One region of the Arthrobacter sp. OAP107 genome, then DNA from elsewhere that is predicted to be linked to it. Evidence: riboswitches for the same ligand, from Rfam matches in the RefSeq annotation. Region 1 holds a riboswitch; each other region holds the start of a gene.
What was found. Region 1 has a riboswitch for S-adenosylmethionine ahead of ABIE00_RS00240 (DUF1737 domain-containing protein). Riboswitches for the same ligand answer to the same signal wherever they lie in the genome.
Positions count from the first base shown of each region.

Region 1 (5,432 bases):
CATCGCCGATGTCGGTGCGCTCCAGGGTGTCGCGGAAGATCCGCCGCACGTCGTCCGGTCCGCTGCCGGGCCCGACGGCGGAACCCGGGCCGTGTGCCGAGGCTTCCGGCAGCGCCCGTTTTGAAAGCGCCAGGACCGCCGGGTAGTCCACCTTGCCGGTGGCCAGGCGGGGGAGATGCCCGACGCCGTGCAGCTCCAGGGCCGCACGGGGCAGACCGATGCCCTGCGACAGGACTTTGGCCAGCAGATGAGTGTCGTGGTCCCCCTCGACCGCGACGACGAGGCCCTGGTCCGTGCCTGCGCTCGCCGCTTCAACCCCCAGGTCGGCCAGGATCCGCTCCACCTGGCCGAGGTCAACCCGGAGGCCGACGATTTTGACGAACCGGCTGCGCCGCCCCACCACCTCGTAGACGCCGGACGGGTGCTTCCTGGCCAGATCCCCGGTACGGAGTTCGTGGACCATGCGGCCGGCGCCGAGATCCTCCGGAGTCTCCGCATAGCCGAGCATGACGTTGGGGCCGGTGTAAACGAGTTCGCCGTGCTCGAGGCCGGCTACCGGCTCGATGCGGAAGGCGCCGCCCGGCACGGGGATGCCGATGGCGCCGGGGTGCCCGGCGGCCAGCCTGGGCGGAAGGTACGCCATCCGGGCGGTGGCCTCCGTCTGGCCGTACATGACGAACAGTTCCCAGCCCTTCCGGCGGCCGAGTTCGGCGTAGCTTTGCACGCGTTCGGGGGCGAGCCGGCCGCCGGCCTGGGTGACATACCGCAGGCGGGGAAGGTCCATCCCGGCAAAGCCCACCCGCTCCAGCAGTTCGAAGGTGTAGGGCACCGCCGCGAAGGACGTCGCGCCGGCGGTGCGGAAAAGCTCCCAGAAGCACAGATCAACTACTGACAGATCGGTGAGCACCAGGCCCGCACCGCGAAGCAGGTGGCTGTTGATCACGGACAGCCCGTAGCAATAGGACATCGGCAGGGTGGTGGCGGCGCGGTCTTCCGGGCCGATGCCCAGGTACTCGGCAATCGACTCCGCGTTGGCTTGCAGATTGGCGGCGGACAGGCGCACCAGCTTCGGCGAGCCGGTGGAACCGGAAGTGCTGAGCAGAAGCGCCAGGTCCGGATGGAGTTCGTGCGCGGTGCCTGCCCTGCGTTCCTCGAACAGCGTTTGTCCGTTCGCGGAGCGCAGCACCACATCGGGGTCGTACGCGGCCACCAGCGACTCGAGCGCCGCCGGCTTGTCTTCCGGAAGCAGGATCAGCGGGTGGCCGCCAACCAGGGCGGCGAGGTAGGCCACCAGCGAGTCGACGTCGTTCGCCGCGGCCAGTGCCACCAGGCGCCGCTGGGTGCCCAGGCGGAGCGCGAGGGCATCGACCCTGCCGGCCAGTTCCCGGTAGGTGAGAGTGAAATCGTCGGTCTGAATTGCGGGCCTGTCCCCATGGCCTGCGAGATCGGCGGCGAAGGGCACCCGCGCGAAATCAAGCTGCGTGGTCACCGGAAGAGGATATTAGTTAAGCCTTACCTAAGTAAAACCGGCCAGGTGCCTGTTACGCCGCCCCGGTCCACCGGGTCGGCGCTGCCGCCGGACGGCGGAGCGGCGAACCGGTGGCATCCGACGGCGTGCGCTTCGCGCCGAATCCCTGCCGGCGGTGGTCGGCCCGTGCCGGGAGAGGCGCCTGTTTGGGGGCTGATGCGCGGGCGGGGGCCGGCTCCTGCACAGCGCCGGCTGTCACCTGGGATGCGGCCGGGGAGAGGTCCGTGATGAGCCCCGTTCCTGCGCATTCGCGGACGTTGGCGATCCCGGCCGCAGCCGCACGCTTGTCCTCGAAGGGAGCGGAGATGGCCAGCACGGTTCCATCGGGGGCCTTCAGCCGGAACCGGAACTGGGACTCTGCATCAACAAATACTTCAAATACTCCGGCCATGGCGGTCCTTCCGGTCAGGGAGGCTGCACGCAGCGTCGTCGCGGCCGCGGCCCCGAACGCATCGCTGCGTCTGTCCTTGGGTGGGGTGCTGAACCGATAGGGGTTTCATCGGCCCATCGGTGTTCTTAGAGTCTGCCCAGCGCACATGGACCCTACAAGACCATCCATGTAAACCCTGGGTAAACCCTGCCCGTCCATCCACTAAACCGTGCGGGCGTGCCGTTCTCAAGGATGCCCGAAACGAAGGGACGCGCAGCGCAACGCACGTTCACAGCCTGCCATTGGAGGTAAGAAACAGGCGGCCCCGAAGGGCGGAGAGGTCAGATCTGCTTGAGCGCCTGCTCCAGGTCCGCGATGAGGTCATCGGCGTCCTCGAGGCCGACGGACAGCCGCACCACACCGTCACTGAGCCCGATCGCTGCACGTCCTTCAGGACCCATGGCCCGGTGCGTCGTGGTGGCGGGGTGGGTGATCAGCGACTTGGCATCGCCCAGGTTGTTGGAGATGTCGATGATCTTCAGGGCGTCCAGCAGCGCAAAGGCGGCTTCCTTGCCTGACTGGCCTGCCGTCGTCGCAAGTTCCAGCGTGAGGACGGTGCCGCCGGCCTTCATCTGCCTGGCCGCCAGCTCGAACTGCGGGTGCGACTTGAGCAGCGGGTACTTGACCCAGCTGACGGCAGGCTGGGTTTCCAGCCATTCGGCCAGGCGCAGCGCCGTGGCGGAGGAGTGGTTCACGCGCAGCGACATGGTCTCCAGGCCCTTGGTGAGGACCCAGGCATTGAAGGAGGAGAGCGCCGGCCCGGTATGGCGCATGAGCTGCTTGACTGGGCCGTCGATGAATTCCTTGGTGCCCAGGATGGCCCCGCCCATCACGCGGCCCTGGCCGTCGATGTGCTTGGTGCCGGAGTAGACGATCACGTCCGCCCCGAGGTCCCCGCAGCGCTGCAGCAGCGGGGTGGCGAAGACGTTGTCCGCCACCACCTTGGCGCCGGCGGCGTGGGCGAGTTCGCTGACCGCAGCGATGTCCACGATTTCCTGCATGGGATTGGACGGGGATTCGAAGAAGACCGCCGTGGTGGGCACCGAGAGGGCAGTGCGCCATTGCTCGAGGTCCGGACCGTCCACGAATACGGTCTCCACACCCCAGCGCGGCAGGATCTCGTTGAGGATCACGAAGCAGGAGCCGAACAAGGAACGGCTGGCGACCACACGGTCTCCGGCGCCGAGCAGGGCACCCAGGGCGGTGAAAACGGCAGCCATGCCGGACGCCGTCGCAAAGCACGCCTCGGTGCCTTCGAGCAGGCGGAGCCGCTCCTGGAAGGTGGCCACTGAAGGGTTGCCGTAGCGCGAGTAGACGAAGCGTTCGTCCTCGCCGGTGAAGGCGCGCTCCGCGGCCGCGGCCGACTCATAGACGAACCCGGAGTTCAGGAAGACCGGTTCGGTGGTCTCTTGGAAATTGGTGCGGTCCAGCCCGCCGCGGACGGCCTGGGTATCGGGGCTCCAGCCGGCGGCGTCGTGATTAAAGGTCAACTTAGTTCTTTCCCAGGTTCGTCGGCAGTCCGCGGTTCTTCCATCCGTTCACGGTGCGCTCACCGTAGCGGTCGGGCTCGCCCTCGAAACCTTCGAGGACGTTGTAGGCCGTGAAGCCGGCCTGCGTGGCAGCGGTGGCGGCGGCGATGGAGCGCTGGCCGGAGCGGCACAGGAACAGCAGCTCCACCCGGGTGTCCTCAGGCGCCTGCTGCTTCAGCTGCTCGACGAAGTCGGGATTGGGAATGCCGCCGGGAAAGGTCCACTGGATGAAGAGCGGATCGTTCTCCGTGGCCGCGGTGTCCGGAATGCCGATGTGCGCCCATTCGCCCTCGGTCCGCACATCCACCAGGATGGCACCGTCCTCGAGCTTGGCCCACGCATCCTGCGGGGTGAGGTCTCCGGCGTAGCTCATGCGTGGCCCTCGTATGCTTCTTCGCTGAGGTCCTCGTCGGAGTCCAGCCGGTCAACGGCGGTGGCGACGGCGGCATCCGCGGTGGCGATGGCGGCTGGCAGGATGACGGCCTGGGCCACGATGACGCTGGTGCCGTTGAAGGTGGCTGCCGGGCTGCCGTGCAGGACGTATCCTTCGCTCAGGGCAGCCGAGATGCGTTCACAGAACGAGCGGTCGTCCGGCCCAGTGATCAGGCGGTAGGACAGCTTTTCCTCAGGTTTATCCTGCTGGGATGACAGCGGTGCAACGGCGGGGGCGTCTGACACGACGGATCTCCTTTTCTCACGCTTGCAGCTCGAAGGGGTCGATATGCCGAGTATTCACCTGAGGCACCCCGCCGTGGAAGGAGGGTTGCCGACCGGCCAGTCAGGGCTTAATGCCGGTACTCATTACTCCCCAAAAACGTAACACTGACGACGGCGGCGCGCACCGCGGCCGTCGTCATGTTCCGTAACGCACCCAACAGCTGGTCATGGCAGTGACCCTGGCATGCGGTTACAAAGCCAGTGGCCGGGAGGATAATGACGGGAGATGAACCGCCGTAACGCCGGATGAAACCAGGCCACAGTGAATGATTCGACCCCGAATACAGTGACTCCCATGCTGCACTTTGGATGGTTTGTGGGCCATGGCTTCGGGGTCCAGGGCTGGGGCACGCCCGGCTACGGAATCGGCTATGACTGGAAGAAGCCCGCCCCCTACCAGCACGCCGTCCGGGAGTTCGAGCGGGCGGGGCTGGACCTGTTCATCATCGAGGACTCGCTCACCGTCCCCGACACCTACGGCGGCAGCGCTGAGGTTTCGCTGGCGCAGGCGTCCTTTGCGCCGAAGCATGATCCGCTGGCACTGGTGCCGTATCTGCTCTCCGCCACGGAACACCTGGGCATTGTGCCCACCATCAGCGCGTCCTTCTATCCGCCGTTCACCGCCGCCCGGCTGCTGGCCACGCTGCAGCACTTCTCCAACGGGCAGCTGGGCTGGAACGTGGTGACCTCCGGCAGTGACCTTGCCGCGCAGAACTACGGGCTGGACCAGCAGATCGAGCACGACCTCCGCTACGAGAAGGCAGAGGAGTTCGTGGACGTTGTGCGCAAGCTCTGGCGCAGCTGGGAACCGGACGCCATCCGGGAGGACGCAGGGGCAGGAATCTTCGCGGACCACACCAAGGTCCGGCCGATCCACCATGACGGGGAGTTCTTCAAGGTCCGGGGACCGCTGAACACGGCGCCCCTGCCGGAGGAACCGGTGCTGGTGCAGGCGGGGGCATCCCCGCGGGGCAAGGCCTTCGCCGGTGCAAATGCGGATGTCGCCATTGCCCTGGCCCGCGGCGTGGACGGCATGAAGGCCTACCGGGACTCCATCCGCGCCGAAGCCGCCGGGGCCGGCCGGAACCCCGACGACGTCAAGGTGCTGTTCGTCCTCAAACCCACCGTGACCGGTTCCACGGCCGAAGCGGAGGAGCTGAGGGCTGCCCGCCGGGAGCTCACGCAGCGGGACATCGACAGCCAGCTCAACTCGATCTCCTACCTCTCC
Region 1 is NZ_JBEPOK010000001.1:53,345-58,776, forward strand. It holds gene ABIE00_RS00220 (AMP-binding protein) at 1-1,489, opposite strand, end outside; gene ABIE00_RS00225 (YegP family protein) at 1,542-1,919, opposite strand; gene ABIE00_RS00230 (O-succinylhomoserine sulfhydrylase) at 2,240-3,448, opposite strand; gene ABIE00_RS00235 (rhodanese-like domain-containing protein) at 3,450-3,860, opposite strand; gene ABIE00_RS00240 (DUF1737 domain-containing protein) at 3,857-4,165, opposite strand; SAM riboswitch class IV at 4,179-4,293, opposite strand; gene ABIE00_RS00245 (NtaA/DmoA family FMN-dependent monooxygenase) at 4,500-5,432, shown strand, end outside.

Region 2 (5,432 bases), 3.6 Mb from region 1:
ACCCCGACGCCCGCCGGACTGCGCGCCGTCAGGCGAGCGCCCCGTCAGGCGAGCGCCCGCCGTCCGGCCTTGGCCCCATCAGGCAGCCTGCCTCAGGCCTGGAACAGCCGCCGCACCACCTGCCCGGACGCCAGCGCATCCAACCCCTCGTTGATCTCGATGAGCGGCCGTGTGTCGGTGTGCAGCAGCTCCACTGGAAGCCTGCCCGCGCGCCAGTAGCCGAGGTAGAGGGGGATGTCCCGCCTCGGAACAGCGTCGCCCATGTATGAACCCAGCAGGCGTTTGCCGGCTCCGGCGAACTGCAGCGCCGGCACGGTCAGTTCGGCTGACGGATGGGGCAGGCCGACCGAGACGACGGCACCGCCACGGGTCACGTGCCCCAGGCAAGCGGCGATCACGGCGGCCGAGCCGACGGCTTCGACGGCGACATCCACGCCGTCGCCGGCGGCTTCCTTGATGAGACTGGCCGCGTCCCCGGGCGTGCCCACCGCGGTGGCACCGCAGTCGAGGGCGAGCTGGTGCTTGCCCGGGTTGGGGTCGATGGCGGTCACGCTGGCGGCCCCGGCGAGGGAGGCGGCCATGACGGCGGAAAGGCCCACCGCCCCGAGCCCGAAGACAGCCACCGACTGGCCGGCCGTGACAGCGGCGGTGTTCAGCACGGCTCCCATTCCGGTGAGCACAGCGCAACCGAACATCGCTGCGACAGTGTCCGGGACGTCGTCGTCAATCACCACCACCGATTCCCGGGCGACGACTGCATAGTCGGCGAAAGCAGAGACGCCCAGGTGGTGGTTGATCCGCTCCCCCGCCGGCGTCCGCAGGAGCGCCCCGCCGTGCAGCAGGTCGCCCGAGCCGTTGACCTCGGCCGCCCGGTGGCAAAGCGCAGGACGGCCGGACCGGCAGGCGCGGCAGTCCCCGCAGCTCGGCACGAAGACCAGCACCACGTGGTCGCCGACCGAGACGTCCGGGACGCCGTCGCCGACCGACACGATCCGCCCCACCGCCTCGTGGCCCAGGGCCATCGGCAGGGGGCGGACCCGCGAACCGTCCACCACGGACAGGTCTGAATGGCACAGGCTGGAGTAGGTGATGGCAACACCCAGCTCGCCGGCGCGGGGCTCCGGCCGCTCCAAGTCCTGCACCACCAGGGGCCGGGCGTCAGTGTAGCTGGGCCTCTGCGATGCAGTCCCGGCCGCGGTGCCGCTGTTGGGGACGGTGGAGTAGAGGACTGCTGCTTTCATGGGAATCCTTGATCTCGGTGAACGGGCAACTGCCCGGCCCCGCATCGGTGGCGGGTCCGGGCAGCTGACTGGTTACTGGCTGGGGCGCCTGCCCTACTTCTTGCCGGCCGCGAGCAGGTCGGCAGTGCCTTGGGCATCCGCCGCGTCCACGTCGTGGAGCGAGACGCCGCGGGTTTCCTTCAGGAAGAACACGGCGACGGCGGTGATGGCGCAGGCGATCAGCAGGTAGATGGCCACCGGCACGGACGACTTGTAGGTGCCCAGGAGCGAGGCAGCGATGATCGGCGCGAGCGAACCGGCGACGATGGAGGTCACCTGGTAGCCCAGCGATACGCCGGAGTAGCGCATCCGGGTGGGGAACATCTCCGCCATGATCGCGGGCTGGCCGGCGTACATCAGTGCATGGAACAGCAGGCCGATCATGATGGACGCCAGGATGATCATGTCGTTTTTGGTGTCCATCATCGGGAAGGCAAAGAATCCCCAGGTGGCGCCCAGGATGGCGCCGGCCATGTAGACGGGCCTGCGGCCGAAGCGGTCCGACAGCTTTCCCACCAGCGGAACGGCGGCGAAGTGCACGGCGTGGGCGAACAGCAGGAGCAGCAGGATCCGCGTCGTGTCGGCCTGGACCACGGTCTTGAGGTAGGTGATGGAGAACGTCACCACGAGGTAGTAGAGGATGTTCTCGGCAAAGCGCAGGCCCATGGCGGTGAAGACGCCGCGGGGGTAGCGCTTGAACACCTCGGCAACGCCATAGCCCTTGTGCCCGGCCTCGACCTCTTTGCGGGCTTCGAGGAAGATCGGGGCGTCGTTGACCTTGGTGCGGATGTAGTAGCCGATCACGACGATCACCGCGGAGAGCCAGAACGCGACGCGCCAGCCCCAGCCGAGGAAGGCTTCCTGGGTCAGCGTGGAGGACAGGATGAACAGCACGGCCGTGGCAAGCAGGTTGCCCATGGGAACGGCGGACTGCGGCCAGCTCGCCCAGAAGCCGCGTGACTTGCTGGGGCTGTGCTCGGCCACGAGGAGTACCGCGCCGCCCCATTCGCCGCCGACCGCGAAGCCCTGGGCAAACCGCAGGAAGACCAGGAGCGCGGGCGCCCAGTAGCCGATCTGCTGGAACGTCGGCAGGCAGCCCATGAGGAAGGTGGAAACACCCACCAGGATGATGCTCAGCTGCAGCAGCTGCTTGCGCCCGAACTTGTCGCCGAAGTGGCCGAAGACGATGCCGCCGATCGGGCGGGCAACGAAGCCGACGGCGTACGTGAGGAAGGCGGCGATGATGCCGTCCAGCTCGGTGCCGGCGTTGGGGAAGAAGGCCTTGCCGAAGACCAGGGTGGCAGCCGAGGCGTAGAGGAAAAACTCATACCACTCCACCACCGTGCCGGCCATGGACGCCGTCACAACTTTCTTGAGGCCTGAGGCCTTGACGTCGGTTTCTTCTGCACGCCTTACGGCGGAGCTTTCCGTACTCATAGCGAACTCCTTCGGCGTCTTCCTCGACACCACGGGGACCAGTCGATGGCGAACTGGTGTGATGCGCACCACGAACGCCGGATTCAACGAGTATGGTCTGCCAATGACGCAAGCTCAACGCCAAATAGTGCAGGGCGCATCTGCATAAATGCACATCTGCTGCACGGGTATTGCCGCGGTACCGCAGGCTACGGGCGTAGTGACCGGGGCCGGATCAGTTGAGGAAGTGCTCCCTGAGCTGGGCGTTCAGCTGGCCGATCTCCGTGAGGAACCCGTCGTGGCCGATCGGCGAATCGATCATGTGCACGTCCACATTCCCGGGCAGGGCCTCGGCGAGTTCCAGCGACTGGGCGGGAAAGTACAGCCGGTCCGTCTCCACGGCGGCCACGAAGACGTCGGCGGTGACCCGGGCAAGGGCTTCCTTGAGTGTCCCCCGTCCGCGGCTGACGTCATGGCTCATGAGTGCTTCCGTCAGGGCGATGTAGCTGTTGGCGTCGAAGCGCCGCACCAGCTTGTTGCCCTGGTAGTCGAGGTAGCTCTCCACCTGGTAACGGCCGCGGCCCGCCAGGGCATCTGCCTGCAGGGGCTCTTCAGGGGCCTGGGCGTTCCTGCCGAACCGGAAGTCGAGCTCGTAGGCGGACCGGTAGGTGATGTGGGCAATCCGCCGGGCGAGCGCCAGGCCCTCCGTGGGTTCAGGTCCGCCGTAGTAGTCACCGCCGTTGAAATGGCGGTCCTGCCGGATGGCCAGGGTCTGCGCCTGCGCGAAGGCGATCTGTTCGGCCGTGCTCCTCGCACCGACGGAGATGACGCCGCAGCGGCGGACCCGCTCAGGAAAAGTCACCGCCCATTCGAGGGCCCGAGCCCCGCCCATGGATCCGCCCACAACGGCATGCCAGGTTCCGATGCCGAGCCGGTCGGCGAGCCGCGCCTCGGCAACTGTCGAGTCCCGCAGCGTCACCAGCGGAAAGCGCGAGCCCCAGGGCTTGCCGTCCGGAGCGTTCGACGACGGTCCGGTGGACCCGTAACAGCCGCCCAGGATATTGACGGAAATGACAAAGAACCTGCCGGTGTCCGCCGGCGCGCCCGGCCCGGCGAGCTGTTCCCACCAGCCCTCCTCCTCACCGGCGCCCCGCGTCACGTGCGTGCTGCCGGTGAGGGCGTGCTGCACGAGGATGGCATTCGAGCCGTCCTCGTTGAGCGTTCCCCAGGTTTCATAGGCCAGGGTCACGTCCGGCAGGAATCCCCCGGCCTCGAGCTTCAGGCTGCCGATGTTGAGGTACTGGACTGTCCCGTCGGGAATCGTGCGGCTGCCGGAAAGAGTGCGGCCGGCGGGAACAACAGTGCCGTCCGAAGCCTCGGCGGCGGGAACGTCGGTGCTGCTGACAGAAATCGTCATAGGTAAACCTCTTCTACGCGCTTGCCCGCCGGCAGCTGTCCGGCAGGCCAGGTCTTCACCCGGGGCACCCCACCGCGGAAGGAGGGTTGCCGGCCAGCAAGCCGGGGCTGTCGCTGGCACTCATGACCTGTTGCCAAGTTTACGAAACAGGCGGACATCTGCGCTAAGAATGTGACGGCTGTGTGACTCCCGGCCCGTTCCCGGGCCGGGAGTTCCACCCGCCTCAGCTGGAGTCAGGCGCCTTTCGCCGCCCGGAAGCCGGCGTCGAGGTCGGCCAGAATGTCATCGATGTGTTCCAGGCCGACGGACAGCCGGACCAGGCCGGGGGCCACCCCGGCCACGCTCTGCTGTTCCGGGGTCAGCTGGCTGTGCGTGGTCGACGCCGGGTGGATGACGAGGGAGCGGACGTCGCCGATGTTTGCCACGTGGGAGTGAAGTTCCAAGGCATCCACGAAGCGCTTGCCCGCATCGGCGCCGCCGGCCACCGTGAACGACACCACTGCGCCGGTGCCCTTCGGCCCGTACTTCAGACCCCGCTCATACCAGGGGCTGGACGGCAGCCCGGCGTAGGCTACGGACTCCACATCGTCCCTGGCTTCCAGCCAGCTGGCGACGGCCACCGCATTGGCCACATGGCGTTCCACCCGAAGGCTCAGCGTTTCCAGGCCCTGCGCGATGAGGAAGGCATTGAACGGGGATACCGCGGAGCCCAGGTCGCGCAGCAGCTGGACCCGCGCTTTGAGAATGTAGGACAGGTTGGCCCCCAGCGCACCGCCTGCGCCGAGGTCGCGGGCGTAGACCAGCCCGTTGTAGGTGGGGTCCGGCGTATTGAAGCCAGGGAACCGTTCCGGGTCCTTGCCGAAGTCGAAGTTGCCTGAGTCCACGATGACTCCGGCAATGGCGGCCCCGTGTCCGCCCAGGTATTTGGTGGCCGAGTGCACTACGATGTCCGCGCCCCACTCGAGCGGCCTGATGAGGTAGGGCGTGGACAGGGTGTTATCCACGATGAGTGGCACGCCGGCCTCGTGCGCGGTCCGGGACACCCCTTCAATGTCCAGGACGTCCTGCCGCGGGTTGGAGACCACTTCGGCAAAGAAGAGCTTGGTGTTCGGCTGCACGGCGTCGCGCCACTGCTCCAGGTTGTCCGGGTCGGCCACGAAGGTGACGGACACGCCGAACTTCTTGAGGGTGTGTGCCAGCAGGTTGTAGGTGCCGCCGTAGAGGCTGGGGCTGGCCACCACGTGGTCGCCGGCCTCGGCAATGTTGAGGATGGCGTACGTTTCTGCAGCCTGGCCGGAGCTCAGGAGCAGCGCGGCGAG
Region 2 is NZ_JBEPOK010000001.1:3,637,114-3,642,545, forward strand. It holds gene ABIE00_RS16760 (zinc-binding dehydrogenase) at 93-1,241, opposite strand; gene ABIE00_RS16765 (MFS transporter) at 1,335-2,717, opposite strand; gene metX (homoserine O-acetyltransferase MetX) at 2,932-4,113, opposite strand; SAM riboswitch class IV at 4,126-4,241, opposite strand; gene ABIE00_RS16775 (bifunctional o-acetylhomoserine/o-acetylserine sulfhydrylase) at 4,347-5,432, opposite strand, start outside.
Region 2: it holds a riboswitch for S-adenosylmethionine, as region 1 does, so the genes downstream of both, metX (homoserine O-acetyltransferase MetX) here and ABIE00_RS00240 (DUF1737 domain-containing protein) in region 1, are expected to answer to the same signal.

Region 3 (5,432 bases), 1.5 Mb from region 1:
GGCGTGCCAGCTCTGCGGATCCAGGGCGGCGATGACCTGGGTTGCGCGGGCCAGGGTGGCTGCGCCGAGCACGTTGGGTGAGCCGCCCTCGTGGCGGGCGGGGCCGGTGGCCCAGCTGACGCCGTCGAGCCTTGCCTCGCTGACGGCTCCGCCGCCGGCGAGGTGCGGGGTTCCGGCGTCGAGCCAGTCGGGGCGTCCGATGAGCACGCCGGCGCCGAAGGGGGCGTAGAGCTTGTGGCCGGAGAAGGCGAGGTAGTCGACGTCGTCCGCGGCGATGTTGACGCGGCGGTGCGGCGCGAGCTGGGCGGCGTCCACCACGATCCGTGCGCCGTATTCGTGGGCCAGTGCCGCGAGGCGCCGGATGGGAAGGATTTCGCCCGTGACGTTGGATGCACCGGTCACGGCAAGGAGGCTGACATCGCCATGCTCAAGTTCGGTGCGCAGGCTGCCGATGGTGGCTTCCAGGGTTTCCGAGGCCACCACGCTGCGGTGCGGCACTCCCTGCCACGGCAGCAGGTTGGCGTGGTGCTCGATGTCCAGGTAGAGCACTTCACCGGTGTGGTGGTGGTCCTCTACCGGCAGGCAGCCGGCCAGGAGGTTGAGGGAATCGGTGGTGTTCCTGGTGAAAATGACGGCGTCATCGGCGCGGCCGCCCACGAACTGCCGCACGATGTCGCGCGCGTTCTCGTACACGGAGGTGCTGATCTGCGAGGCGTAGCCGGCGCCGCGGTGCACGCTCGCGTAGTACGGCAGGATCTCGTTGAGGTACGCGGACACCACGGACAGCGCAGGCGCGGAGGCGCCGTAGTCGAGGTTGGCGTAGCGGACGTGGCCGCCCTGGATCAGCGGAGCCTGGATTTCCGCGCCGGTGACGGCGGCCAGGGGACGGCCGGCGGCAGCGAATCGGCCGTCCAGCACGTCAGCGTCGGTGGTGGAAGAAATGATTGCAGTCGTCATGGGACCTCACTGAGAAAGGACCCCGTGTGACGGGGATCCGCGCTTGCCGGGTCCGTTCCGGATCGGCCTGGTCGTCACCCGGGGCACCCCACCGCGAATGGAGGGTTGCCGGCCAGCTAACCGGGGTTTAGCGCTGGCACTCGTGACCTGTTACGAGACTAGGACATCCGGGCGGGCGATGAAAAAGCCGGTCCGGAATGTTAAGCGGAATATTACGCAACCCGGATTTCTGGCTTTCGGTCGAATAAACGACGGCGGCCGCCACCAAAAGGAGGCGACCACCGTCGTTATATTCAGCCCAGAGGCGCTGGGCCGGCTCCGGGGGGAAGCTAGAGCAAATCGTCCAGCTGCGGGTTCAGCCGCTTCAGGACTTCCGAGTGCAGGATCGAGTTGGTGGCCAGGGCGTTGCCGCCGAACGGGCCGTCCGTGCCTTCGAGGGAGGTGAAGCGGCCGCCTGCCTCCGTGACGATCGGCACCAGCGCCGCCATGTCGTAGAGGTTCAGTTCCGGTTCGCAGGCGATGTCCACCGCACCTTCGGCCACCATGCAGTAGGACCAGAAGTCCCCGAACGCGCGGGTGCGCCACACGTCCTCGGTGAGCTGCAGGAACTCATCGAGGTTGCCGCGGTCCTTCCAGCCGCCGAGGCTGGAATAGGACAACGAGGCGTCGGCGAGGCTGGACACGTTGGATACCTTGAGCCGGGTGGCGGCGGCCAGGGAACGGCCCGAGTAGGCACCGGCGCCCTTGGCGGCCCACCAGCGCTTGCCGAGCGCCGGGGCGCTGACCACGCCCACGACGGGTTCGCCCTCGTCGACCAGGGCGATCAGTGTGGCCCACACCGGTACCCCACGGACGAAGTTTTTGGTGCCGTCGATGGGGTCGATGATCCAGCGGCGGGAACCGTGGCCGGAACTTCCGAACTCCTCACCGAGCACGGCGTCGCGGGGACGGGAACGGGACAGCTGGCCGCGGATGGACTCCTCGGCGGCCTTGTCCGCATCGGTGACCGGCGTCAGATCAGGCTTCGTCTCGATCTGGAGGTCCAGCGCCTTGAACCGGCTCATGGTCTGGTCGTCCACGGAATCGGCCAGCACATGGGCCAGACGCAGGTCATCGTTGTACGTTGAAGCGGGTTGGGTCATGGTTCCAAACTACCCTCAAAGGCCCGGCGGGGCGGGGAGGCAGCTGCCGGGCTGCGCCGCGGAAGGCTAGCCGACGCTGCCGAGTTCCTTGGTTTCCTGGCCCTCCGCGCGCGGGTCGGTGCCCAGCAGGCGGCGCAGGGACGCGAGCCTGGCAGCTCCGGTGGGCCCGGCATGGCCGGCGGCGACCCAGGCATCCACGCCGCAGTTGACGGCGGCGGCGTCGTGCTTGCAGCCGCGTTCGCACGCCTCGGTGCCAGGCTCAAGGTCGGGGAAGGAATGCAGGATCCGGTCCGGGTCCACGTGGGCCAGCCCGAAGGAGCGGATGCCCGGCGTGTCGATGATCCAGCTCCCGGCGGGGGCGTCAGCGAGCTTGAGGGCGAGGGCCGACGACGACGTGTGCCGTCCGCGGCCCGTCACGGCGTTGACGCCGCCGGTGGCGCGTTCGGCGCCGGTCAGCGCGTTGACCATGGTGGATTTTCCGACGCCGGAATGGCCCAGCATCACTGTCACCTTGCCGTCCAGGTGGGCGCGGAGTTCGGACACGGCGGCCACGTCGAGCCGGGCGGAGAGGCCGTCGTCGGACCGGGCGTCGATGCCGGATGCGTCGGAATCGGCGGTGCGGCTGATGATGACCGGGAAGTCGAGGTGGCGGTAGTTGGCCAGCAGCTCGGTGGGGTCTTTGACGTCCGCCTTGGTGACCAGCAGCAGCGGTTCGATCCCGGCGTCGTAGGCCGCCACCAGCGCCCGGTCGATGAAGCCGGTGCGGGGTTCGGGGTTGGCGGCGGCGACCACCACCACCAGCTGGTCCGCGTTTGCCACCACGGCGCGTTCCACGGGGTCCGTGTCGTCGGCGCTGCGGCGCAGCAGGGTCTTGCGGTCCTGGATTTTTACGAGCCGGGCGAGGGTGTCCGGCTCGCCGGACACGTCGCCCACGAGGGACACGAAGTCGCCGGCGACGACGGGGGAGCGGCGCAGTTCCCGGGCGCGGGCGGCGATGACCGTCCGCTCATGCCCGGAGTCCTCGCCGACGACTGCCGTGTAACGCCCCCGGTCGACGGTGATGATCCGCCCGGTGACGGCGTCCTCATGGCTGGGACGGTCCTTCGTCCGGGGCCGGGAACCTTTTTTGTTCGGCCGGATCCTGACATCGGATTCGTCCCAGGAATCAGTGCTGCGTGCCACCGGTGGTCCCCGCGGTGTTGGTCATTGCTGTGTTTGTCACAGCGCCGGCCCGCTGGCCGAGCATGTCCGCCCACAGCTTGGGGAAGTCCGGCATGGTCTTGGACGTGGTGGCGATGTCCTGCACTGCCACCACCCCTGACCGCCAGGCCGAGGATGGCTCCGGCGGTGGCCATCCGGTGGTCCGCGTAGCTGTGCACCACACCGGCATGCAGTTCCGCGGGCCGGATGAGGAGTCCGTCGGCGGTTTCCTCGGCATCGCCGCCGAGGCGGTTGATTTCCGTGACGAGCGCGGCGAGCCGGTCCGTCTCATGGCCCCTGAGGTGGGCAATGCCGCTCAGCCGCGAGGGCCCGGATGCCAGCGCACAGAGCGCGGCCACGGTAGGCGCCAGTTCGCTGGTTTCGGCGAAGTCCGCGCCCTTGATTTCGCTGCCGCCGGTCACGGTCAGGGTGCCGTCCTGCAGGGTGACGGTTGCGCCCATGTCGCTGAGGATGCTGCGCCACATGTCACCCACCTGCGTGGTGTGCTCCGGCCAGTCCGGAATCCGCACCGTGCCGCCGGTCGCCAGCGCGGCCGCCAGGAAAGGGCCGGCGTTGGACAGGTCCTGCTCGATCCGCTGGTCGAAGGCGCGGATCGGGCCGGGGCTCACGATCCAGTGGTTGGGCGTGGAGTCATCCACCGCCACGCCCGCGCCGCGCAGTGTGGCGATGGTCATGTTGATGTGGTCCAGGCTCGGCACGGTGCTCCCGGAGTGCTCCAGATGAAGGCCGTCCGTGAACCGTGCCCCCACCAGCAGCAGCGCGGAGACGAACTGGGAGGAGGCGCTGGCGTCAATGACGAGGTGCCCGCCGCGCACCTGCCCGGTGCCTTCAACGCGGAACGGCAGCGAAGCCGGCGTTCCGCCGTTCTCACCGCTGATGGGTACGCCGAGGCCCGCTAGCGCCTCGATGATGGTCCCCATCGGGCGCTCCCGGGCGTGGGGATCGCCGTCGAATACCGTGGAGCCGCTGCGGAGCGCGGCCAGCGGCGGAACAAACCTCATGACAGTTCCGGCCAGGCCGCAGTCGATGGCGACCTCGGCACCGCCGGCGTCGGCCGGAATCGGCGTCACCTCCAGGTCGGGGCCGAAGGCGCCATCGCCCGGCACCTCCCGGATGTCCGCGCCCAGCTGGCGCAGGGCGGCAATCATCAGCGCTGAGTCGCGGGAATGCAGCGGCGCCCGGAGCCGGGATGGCCCGTCGGCCAGCGCGGCGAGCACCAGGTACCTGTTGGTCAGCGACTTGGAGCCCGGCACGCGGATCGTGGCGTCTACGGGCTGCTCCGCAAACGGCGCGGGCCAGTGCGGAGCAGCGCCGGAGGTGTCAACGGACGCGCCCATGGGTGATGCTGTCATTCCTGTTTATGCCCCCACCGCGTGGTCAACAGCCTTGCGGACTGCTTTGTCGGCGCTGTGCAGCTTCTTGCCGGTGGTCTTGCGTGCGTCGGCGGCGAGGTGGCCGGCGGTTTTCCGTGCGTCGGCAGCGAGGTGCTCTGCGCGCCAGACGAGGCTTGGCTTGCCGGCCGTGTCCACCGACGCGAGCAGCACACCGCCGGTGAGGGTGATGTTCTTGAGCAGCTGGGTGCGGCGGGCTTCGCGGCCCTCCTTGGTGCTGATGTCGGCGCTGCGCCATTCAACGAAGGCGTTCAGCGCCGAGATGACGGCCAGCACCGAAGCCGCCAGCCGCGCGGATTTGCCGAGCGCGAAGAGGACGCCGGCGCCCACCTGCGTGCCGCCGATGATCCGGGCCAGGACCTTCTCGTCCGTCTGGAACGGCAGGGCTTCAGAGGCGCGGCGCAGGAGGGGCGACAGCTGCTGTGCGGTGTCGTCCGCATTCCTGAGCTTGTCCGTTCCGGCGAGGATGAAACTTGAGGCCAGCATCGGCCGGGCAAAAAAGCGGACTAAGGACATGAATTTCCTCCTGGATAGCCGAGCCGCGGTGGCCGCGGCGGAGTCGGTTCTAGTCTTGCACTTTTGCGGAATATTTGCCCACCGTGCGTCGTTGTGCACATCAGGCCGGAAGCAGTCTGCAGGGGGCGTTCTGGGCAGTTTCCGGTGTTCAGCGGCGGCTGGGGCATGGCCGGAAACCGGCACGAGCACGGACCGCCGCACGAAC
Region 3 is NZ_JBEPOK010000001.1:1,515,564-1,520,995, forward strand. It holds gene ABIE00_RS07070 (aminotransferase class V-fold PLP-dependent enzyme) at 1-957, opposite strand, end outside; SAM riboswitch class IV at 992-1,105, opposite strand; gene hisN (histidinol-phosphatase) at 1,287-2,099, opposite strand; gene rsgA (ribosome small subunit-dependent GTPase A) at 2,166-3,281, opposite strand; partial or broken gene aroA (3-phosphoshikimate 1-carboxyvinyltransferase) at 3,265-4,672, opposite strand; gene ABIE00_RS07090 (DoxX family protein) at 4,679-5,227, opposite strand.
Region 3: it holds a riboswitch for S-adenosylmethionine, as region 1 does, so the genes downstream of both, ABIE00_RS07070 (aminotransferase class V-fold PLP-dependent enzyme) here and ABIE00_RS00240 (DUF1737 domain-containing protein) in region 1, are expected to answer to the same signal.